DNA from 3 places in the Bacillus sp. AP8 genome. Region 3 is predicted to be linked to each of the others. Evidence: riboswitches for the same ligand, from Rfam matches in the RefSeq annotation. Region 3 holds a riboswitch; each other region holds the start of a gene.

The links. A riboswitch is a leader RNA that binds a small molecule or an ion and turns the genes downstream of it on or off. The one in region 3 is predicted to bind cobalamin.
Region 1: it holds a riboswitch for cobalamin, as region 3 does, so the genes downstream of both, BN349_RS09100 (cobyric acid synthase) here and BN349_RS05550 (cob(I)yrinic acid a,c-diamide adenosyltransferase) in region 3, are expected to answer to the same signal.
Region 2: it holds a riboswitch for cobalamin, as region 3 does, so the genes downstream of both, BN349_RS17260 (hypothetical protein) here and BN349_RS05550 (cob(I)yrinic acid a,c-diamide adenosyltransferase) in region 3, are expected to answer to the same signal.

The regions. Positions count from the first base shown of each region.
Region 1 covers NZ_CAPG01000035.1:12,745-15,956, reverse strand. Annotated here, with positions in the region: gene BN349_RS09110 (fumarylacetoacetate hydrolase family protein) at 1-640, shown strand, start outside; gene BN349_RS09105 (ECF transporter S component) at 996-1,502, shown strand; cobalamin riboswitch at 1,504-1,673, shown strand; gene BN349_RS09100 (cobyric acid synthase) at 2,053-3,212, shown strand, end outside.
Region 2 covers NZ_CAPG01000072.1:14,575-17,786, forward strand. Annotated here, with positions in the region: gene BN349_RS17250 (amino acid permease) at 1-156, shown strand, start outside; gene BN349_RS17255 (ABC transporter substrate-binding protein) at 265-1,212, opposite strand; gene BN349_RS17260 (hypothetical protein) at 1,216-1,764, opposite strand; cobalamin riboswitch at 2,016-2,209, opposite strand; gene wrbA (NAD(P)H:quinone oxidoreductase) at 2,562-3,173, opposite strand.
Region 3 covers NZ_CAPG01000027.1:175,679-178,890, forward strand. Annotated here, with positions in the region: gene BN349_RS05545 (aminopeptidase) at 1-907, shown strand, start outside; cobalamin riboswitch at 975-1,158, shown strand; gene BN349_RS05550 (cob(I)yrinic acid a,c-diamide adenosyltransferase) at 1,484-2,032, shown strand; gene BN349_RS05555 (ABC transporter substrate-binding protein) at 2,141-3,115, shown strand; gene BN349_RS05560 (FecCD family ABC transporter permease) at 3,081-3,212, shown strand, end outside.

The sequences.
Region 1 (3,212 bases), on a different contig from region 3:
AATAATTTGTATTGGATTAAACTATAAAAAGCATGCTACGGAGTGTAATTTGCCTTTTCCTTCGAACCCAATTATATTTAGTAAATTTAATAATACTATTAATGCTCACGATAAAGAGATTATGTTACCTCATACTTCATCACAAGTTGATTATGAAGCAGAATTAGCAATAATTATAGGGAAAAAGGCAAGAAATGTTAAAAAAGAAGATGCCCTTTCAGTTATTTATGGATACTGTATTGCAAATGATATTTCTGCACGTGACTTACAATCACAAAGCTCTCAATGGTTACTTGGTAAAACAAGTGATGGTTTCTGTCCAATTGGACCATATTTGGTGAGCAAGGATGAGATAGAGGATCCCGACGACTTAAATATAACCTCTTATGTAAATGGAGAAATTCGTCAGAAATCTAATACATCTGATATGATTTTCAGTTGTAGAGAACTTATAACTTATATTTCGGAATATTTTACTCTTCAACCAGGCGATGTCATTTTGACAGGTACGCCAGAAGGAGTTATTTTGGGCTATCCTGAAGAGAAAAGGGTATGGTTAAAAGATGGTGATGTGGTAAAAGTTACAATTGATAAACTTGGTACATTATCAAACATTTTTATACAAAATACCAGAGAGTAATTTATAAAAAATAAAACTGGAACTGATTGAAAATATAGAGTTATTTTTGGTAAAACTTGTTTATTGAAAAATTTTTATAAACATAATTACAGGTTTAGTTTTGGATAATCAATATACTAAAAGGTGTAGCTTAAAGGCTTAATTTTACGTCTTCTTTCGCTAAAAACTTGGAATACTCAATTGATATTCTGAGTTTTTAGCAGTTTTTTTTGAAAAATTAAATAGATTTTACTATACTATAGTAATGCACAAAACGCTACTATATTGTCTTATATGAGTATAGTATCTTGTACGTTTGTTGCTGCACTTCTATAATAGAAATAGAGAACGTCATAAAGAGTAAAGGAGAGTAGCTTTGAAGATTCAAAAAACAACCATATGTGCTTTACTAATTGCGATGTGTTTTATAGGAGCAAATATTAAAGTAATGGGGTCCATTGCTTTTGATGCAGCTCCAGCTTTTATTGGAACACTGTTATTGGGTCCGGGCTTTGGAATGGCTCTTGGATTTCTTGGACATATGATTTCATCCTTAATAGCTGGATTTCCGCTATCCTTTCCAGTTCATCTCATAATAGCGATAATGATGGCTATTACTATGTTTTTGTATAGTGTAACACGTAGATGGATTGGCAAAAAAATAAATCAAGCTTTTGGTATTGGGATATCAGTCGTGATTGCATTTATCTTTAATTGTCCATTATCACTTTTAGCTTTATATCCAATTTTAAAAGATGTGATTTTTGTATTATTCCCAGCACTTGCCATTGCTTCGGTTTGTAATATAGTAGTTGCTGAAATTGTTTTTGCAGCACTACCTTTAAAGTGGAAGAAAAAGTATATAAGCCCTTCTACCATTTAACAGAATAATAACTGTTTAGAGATCAGGGAAAGAGGTGAGAATCCTCTACAGACCCTAACTACTGTAATGATGATGAAATCTCAGGATAAACCACTTAATCATAATGATTTGGGAAGGTGAGAGAGTAAGATGAATCTAAGTCAGGATACCTCCTTTAAACAGAATTTTCACAACATTTTTTCAGGGAGCATGTTGTCTTTATACATATTTTGTGTTGACTATTAGAAGAAGGCATAATTTTGTTGTATAAGGCACTAGGCTCCCAAAAGCCTAGTGCTTTTTTATATAGGTTATTTCGCATACTTTGTTTCCTATGAACAAATAGTGAATACGGGCAGAGTTAAATTCAGGGTTCGCTTATCACGGAACGGGCGGGTGATCCTCTTCGGTAAATAGAGCTTGCGGGGTGTCTGACCAATCCTACTATTCCGACTCGTACCTAACGATCCTATCGACTTTTATATACAATAAAACATGTTTGTGAAAAAATTGTAACCAAATTACTGTTAGTAACTTTATTGATTTTTATTTAAAGGAGTTGAGATAGCTCATGGAAATAGTAAGAGGTAAAGCAAAGCCGATAATGGTTCAAGGAACTCATTCTGATTCAGGAAAGAGTATTTTTGTGACAGCCTTATGCAAAATATTTTCAGAAGATGGTTTAAAGGTAGCGCCTTTTAAATCACAGAATATGGCTTTGAATTCATATATAACAAATGATGGTCTTGAAATTGGGAGAGCTCAAGGAATACAAGCTGAAGCAGCAGGAGTAGATGCATCTGTTCACATGAATCCTATATTAATAAAGCCATCTGGAGATATGAAATCTCAGGTTGTTTTACACGGAAAGCCATATAGTGATATGAAGGCGGCGGTTTATCGTCAGAATTTTTTTGAAACGGGTTTGCAAGCTATTAGTGAATCGTTTAAGAAGCTAGCAGATGAGTATGATTGCATTGTTATAGAAGGGGCTGGTTCACCGGCGGAAATAAATTTAAATGATCGAGAATTGGTCAATATGAGATTAGCTAGACTTGTTGATTCACCTGTAATTCTAGTTGGTGATATTGATCGTGGCGGGGTTTTTGCTAGTTTAGTAGGTACATTGCAGTTGTTGTCCGAGGAAGATCGAAAACGAGTGAAAGGGGTCATAATTAATAAATTTCGAGGAGATGTAACGCTTTTACAACCTGGACTGGATTGGTTTGAGGAATATACTAGTGTTCCGGTTTTAGGGGTTATTCCTTATATTCCTAATTTAGAAATTGACGGTGAAGATAGTCTGTCCCTTGCTCAATATAGCATAAGAGGTACGAATGATGAGGCGGATATTGATATAGCTGTCATTGCACATCCAACCTTTTCTAATTTCACAGATCTGGATCCATTACGTTTAGAAAAAGATTGTAATGTTCGTTTTGTAAAAAAAACCAGTCAACTAGGTAATCCCGATGTTATTATCATTCCAGGAACGAAAAACTCTGCTTACGCAATGGAATTTATGAAAGAAACTGGTTTAGATAGAAAGATTCTCTCATTAGTGAAAAAAGGTACTTACATTTTTGGAATTTGTGGTGGATATCAACTTTTAGGTAAAGAATTACTTGATGAATATCAGGTTGAATCAGATATTACAAAGATTTTAGGCTTGGGTTTACTACCGATAGTCACTGAGATGAAGCAAGACAAGAAAACAGTTATAACAAATGG
Region 2 (3,212 bases), on a different contig from region 3:
TTTTGCATAACTATATTAATTTTTCTAGCATTTGATTCCACTCAACTAACTGGACTACTAATCGGTGTAGGTTTCTTTATACTTTGTTATGTATTTTATGCTCTAAAATGGAAACACACTAGCACACAAACGACAGATTTTCATATTGAAGAATAGCCCCCAAAAAACCGCGGATGATACATTCGCGGTTTTTTTAACGGTTATTTCATTAGTTTATTTACATGTACAGTATCAAAATCACAACATTATGACTTAACAAAACTATTATTTAAATAAATCAGGATATACAGCTTTAGCTACAAGCTCTACAGCTTCCCCAATACGCGGTCCTGGACGAGACATAATATCAGCATCTAATTGGATAACTTGATTATTCTTCACTGCATCAAGGTTATTCCAGCTTTTCCGATTTTTAATTTCATCTACCGGATTATCAATATAATTTACTGTTGTTAATATCACTTGTGGGTTACGCTTAATAATTTCTTCCTCAGTAGGCTTCATCCAACCTTCTTTATCCGCAAAAATATTCTCCACTCCAGCACTGTCTAAGATTTCTTGCTGGAATGTTTTTGCACCTGTTGTATAAATATCTGGAGAAGGACTAATTTCATAGTAAACTTTCGCTTTTGTATCTATACTAGCTACTTTTTCTTGAACAGAAGTAAATTGTTCTTTAATATGAGAAATAATTTCTTTCCCCTTTTTTTCTACTCCCATTACTGCCGCTAATTGTTCAATGTCTCCATATACGTCATCAATAGTTGCTGCTGATTGAATAACGAAAATAGGAATTCCTGCATCTTTTATTGGTTGAAGGACTTTTTCATCACCGATTGTATAGGCAATTACAACATCAGGCTTCAAAGCTATTACTTCTTCTGTATTTACGTTAACTGAGTCCGAAACTCGTTTGATTTCTTTCGCTTTTTCAGGATAGTTATCATAATCTGTAACACCAACAAGCTTATCTCCCACACCTAATTCAAACAAAATCTCTGTGTTACTTGGTTGTAGGGAAACAACTGTTTCTGGAACTTTGTCAAAAGTAATTTCTGCTCCTGTATCATCTTTGACTTTATATGCTTGCACTTCGGTTTTTGCATCTTTTGATTCATTTTGCTTTTTTGTTTGATTATCACTGCCACACGCAGTTAAAAACAAGGCTAATAATAGAGCGGAAATCAAGCTAAATAATTTCATCTTCTTCATTCGTTATTCCCCCGACTTTTTCTTTTTTCTCGTATCATAGGATTTACTTATAAATTCAACTTCAGTTAATTCCTTTTGCTTATTCACATATACAGCCATTACAAATAGAACGTTTGCTAACAAATGCGCATAATCAAATAGAATTTTCTCAACATCCATTTCTAAGCTCACTTTGTGTAGAGCTCGGACAGATTTCTTCGCTTCACTTCTACAAGTATGCAATACACAAGCGGCAGTAGATCCTTGCGGAAGCACAAATGTTTCTATCCTTTCTTTAACTTCAGAAACATAGAAGTCGTACATGGAGCTAAGACGGTCGAGATCTTCCTCAGTTATCGCCACTTTACCACGAGCAGAACCATTAAGGTGATAAGCCATTTCAATTAAGTACATTAAATCCTTATGAACAATGGAAATGTCTTTCGTTAATGAGGCAGCTAGCCCAATCCGTGTTGCTAAAGAGTCCGTTCTAATCTCAAAGTCAACAGTTGATGCCGATTCTCTCATATACGGATAGCATAAAAAGCGTAAGTCTTTCTTTACCATATACATATGAACCTCCTTATATATTAGCGATGGACCTCTCGTATTTCTTGTAGTGTCATAAATTACAAGATTAAGCCAATATTCCTCTTATATGACCACTTTCTACTATTTGATAGAATTCCTATTGTCATATAGAAACATCTTCTTTTCTCATAAAAAAAGCCACCCAAGATTATTGGCCGGCATTCGTCATCCATTATTTTATAATTAAATAAGATGAAAATTTGCCATACAATCCTCTTAACTTCCGAAGAGTAAAATACGATGAAAAAAAAGTAGGTATCCTGGCTTGTGCGTCATCTTACTTTAAGAACCTTCCCATTTCAAACACAAATGCTTAAAACAGTGGTATTTTCTTATTTCATCAGCACTTACAGTTGCGGAAACAGCTTCGGACTTACACCGAATTCCCTTTTAACTAATCTAATAGTCTTTTTTCTCTGCAAGGTTTATTCACTTATCTTCTATCATAACATGGCAATAGATGCATATTATAGTAAGTTGCTCAATAATACATACTTCCATATATGACACTATAGATTGATGTATACAAGAATCCTCTAGATAGCCAAAAACGTTTAATCAGGCAATCAGTATATGTCTAAGTTAAACTATGATTGGAAGATCTCTTTTGTAATCCATATCTTATTTTCACCTTAAATAAGATTTTACAGATTACTACTTACATTTCTCTTACAAATAGACTTTCGTACACATTGAGGTCAATGAAAGATTATTTTACTTCATACCCACCCTCAAAAGATAAAGGAGTCTCATCAACGAGGCTCCTTTATTAAAAATACTTATTGATTTGCTTTTTTTATCGCTTCAGCGATAGTGACTGTACGTTTCGCTTGATGCTTAATTGCCTCTTCAACGTCTTCAACCATTTCACCTTGTTGATTAACAGTTACACTAGTTCCGTATGGATTTCCTCCTGCTGCAAATGTTACAGGATCAGTATAACCAGGAGCTGCAACGATTGCACCCCAATGATACATAGTTGTATAAAGAGATAAAATAGTTGCTTCCTGACCACCATGTGCATTTTGGGCCGAGCTCATTGCACTAACTACTTTATTGACTAATTTTCCGTTGAACCATAAACCACCTGTTGTATCCAAGAAATTCTTCATTTGACCAGGCATGTTACCGAAGCGAGTTGGAACAGAGAAGATAATGGCATCTGCCCATTCTAAATCCGCTAGAGTAACCTCTGGAACATCTTTCGTTGCTTCCAGATGAGCTTTCCATGCAGGATTCGACTCAATTGCAGCTTGGGGTGCTGTTTCAGCTACTTTCAATACTTTGACTTCTGCTCCAGCAGCTTTAGCACCCTCTTCTGCCATTTTAGCCATTTTGTAATTTGTACCACCTGAACTATAATAAATAACTGCTAGTTTAACATTTTCCATTTTCACATTCTCCTCACCATTAGTTTTTTTAGTAAATAA
Region 3 (3,212 bases):
AAAAGGAATTGATTTAGAACGTTTAGCGAATAGTCAAAAGGCTTCTGGTCAAGCACTAAGCAAATTCAGACAAATTATGCAAGCAGATAAAGTATGCTGGTCAATTGTAGCTGTTCCTTCGCAAAGCTGGGCAGATATGGTATTCCCAGAAGCAGCGAAAGAAGAGCGCATCGAATTATTGTGGGATGCTATATTTAAAGCGACTCGTATCGATTTGGATAATCCGGTTGAAGCTTGGAAAAAACATGATGAATCTTTACATACAAAAGTAGATTATTTAAACGAGAAGCACTATAAAAAGCTACATTACAGAGCACCTGGAACAGATTTAACCGTGGAACTTCCAGAAAAACATATTTGGTGTGGTGCAGGTAGCATCAGTGAGGCTGGCGTTGAATTCATGGCAAATATGCCGACAGAAGAAGTGTTTTCAATGCCATTAAAAACAGGTGTGAATGGAGTAGTATCTAGTACAAAACCTTTAAGCTATGGTGGTAACATTATTGATAAATTTACATTGACTTTTGAAAATGGACGCATTGTGGATGCGAAAGCTGAAGTAGGCGAAGAAGTGTTAAAAGGATTAATTGCAACTGACGAAGGTTCGCATTACTTAGGTGAGGTGGCATTAGTCCCTCATCATTCTCCTATATCTGAATCAAATATTTTATATTATAATACATTATTTGATGAAAATGCGTCGAACCACTTAGCAATTGGAAGTGCGTATGCATTTAATTTAGACGGTGGTAAAACAATGACTCGTGAAGAATTAAATGAAAATGGTGCAAATGAAAGTATAACACATGTTGATTTCATGATTGGTTCTGATCAAATGGATATAGATGGAATAGCGGAAGATGGTAAAGCTGAACCGATATTTAGAAAAGGAAATTGGGCATTTTAAATTAATTTGAATGAAAAAAATGACAATTTATTATATTTTCAGTACAATAAAAAAGATTGTACAATTAACTTAATATCACTTAATGAGTGCCTTGTATTCAAAGGGTAATAGGGAAATCGGTTAGAATCCGATGCAGCCCCCGCTACTGTAAGCATGATTCGTATTGCTCGATATGCCACTGAACAAATGTTTGGGAAGGCTTGAGAGAAATAATGCTAAGCCAGGAAACCTGCTCATTAAGATTATTCTTGTTTTTCGGTGGGAAAAGTAAGTCGAGAGTGAATTTGTATTGTATGTTCGAGCCTTGACTGTTTTTCAGTTGAGGCTTTTCGTTTTTGTATGGGACGAAGGAATTAAAAAGTGAACAATGGATTATTTTAAATCTAACAGCATAATTGTGGTGTTAGTAAGAGTTGAATTGTCTGTTAGATGATAGGTTCACATTGTCTCATATTATTAGTACTACTTATTGATGTAAATGACTAGAGAAAGATAAGAATCTACTTGATGAGTACATTCTAAGGGAAGTTATTTACGTAACAAATGATTTATTCATACTGAGGAGGATGGCTACTAATGAAAAGAGATTCAAAATCTGCTGGGAAAGTGTTGGTTTATACGGGAAATGGAAAAGGGAAGACAACAGCCTCATTTGGTTTAGCAGCAAGAGCATTAGGGAGAGATTTTAAAGTTATTATTCTTCAATTTATCAAATCTCCTGATCGCACATATGGAGAACAAATTTCTCTTGAAAAACTCGGGGCTGAGGTGTATCAACTAGGAATCGGTTTTACTTGGACAAAAACCCCAGAAGAACATCGTCAATCCTTGAAACAAGCTTGGGAATTTGCAAAAGAAAAGCTGAATAGTGAAGAATATGATCTTGTTATTTTTGATGAATTAAATAATGCCTTAAGTATTGATAGTTTTCCTATAGATGATGTTTTACCTTTGGATGATGTTATTCAAACGATCAAAAATAAACCATTTAAAACACATGTTGTTGTAACAGGGCGAGACGCAAAACAAGAAATGAAAGATATCGCAGATTTAGTTTCTATTATTGAAGAGGAAAAACACTATTACCAAGAGGGTGTAGATGCTATTTACGGAATTGAGTATTAATAGTAAAGGAGTACTGGATTTGTAATCAAAAGATAGAATGACAAATGATAATTTGAACAATCGCACATGCGTTTTTTTACATTACATAACTTTGGAGGATTTTTCATCATGAAAAAGCGTTTATTAAAAGGATTAAGTATATTTTCACTATTATTCATCCTGCTACTAGCTGTGTTAGCAGGGTGCGGATCGACATCTGAAAATAAGAAAGATGACTCAGGAGCATCATCAACAACACAAGCAAAAGGTTTTCCTGTAACTATTAAAGATGATGTTGGAAATAAGGTTACAATTGAAAAGAAGCCTGAAAAAATTGTATCACTACTCCCAAGTACTACGGAAACATTATTCGCCTTAGGTCTTGATGATCAAATTGTAGGTGTATCAGATTATGATAATTTTCCAGAAGCTGCTTTGAAAAAAGAAAAAGTTGGCTCACAAGACATGAATATCGAAAAAATCTTGTCGCTTCAACCAGATGTTGTGTTTTTACAGGAATATCAATACAAAAATCATGCGGATATGATTAAGCAATTGCAAAATGCAGGGATAACAACAATCATTATTGGTTCACAGGAATCCTTTGATAAAGCATATAAAGGTATTAGCCTCCTCGGTAAAGCTACAGGAACTGAAGAGGAAGCGAATGCTATTGTCAATAATATGAAAGAAAGAATTAATAATATCAAAGATAAAGCGAAAAAAGTGGAATCAAAAAAACGCGTTTGGGTAGAAATATCCCCTCAACCAGAGATTTTTACAACAGGTCAGAATACTTTTATGAATGAGATGCTTGATATGATAGGTGCAGAAAATGTTGCAAAAGGTCAAGTTGGCTGGGTGAAAATGAGTGAGGAAGAAGCGGTTAAATTAAATCCTGACGTGATTCTTACAACATATGGTAGCTATGTTGGAAATGCGACAAAGCAAGTTCTAGACCGAAAAGGCTGGCAACAAGTGAATGCAGTGAAAAACAAGCAAGTTTTCGACGTAAATAATGATACCACCTCTAGACCAGGGCCTCGCTTAGTAGATGGAGTTGAAGAAATTGCAAAAGCAGTCTATCCGGAAGTCTTCAAGTAAAAAAATAATTGTATTATCTATATTTACCATTTTATTTGTATGTACGGCTCTTATTTTAGGTGTTTTTGTAGGATCGGTTACGATTTCTGTTTCGGAC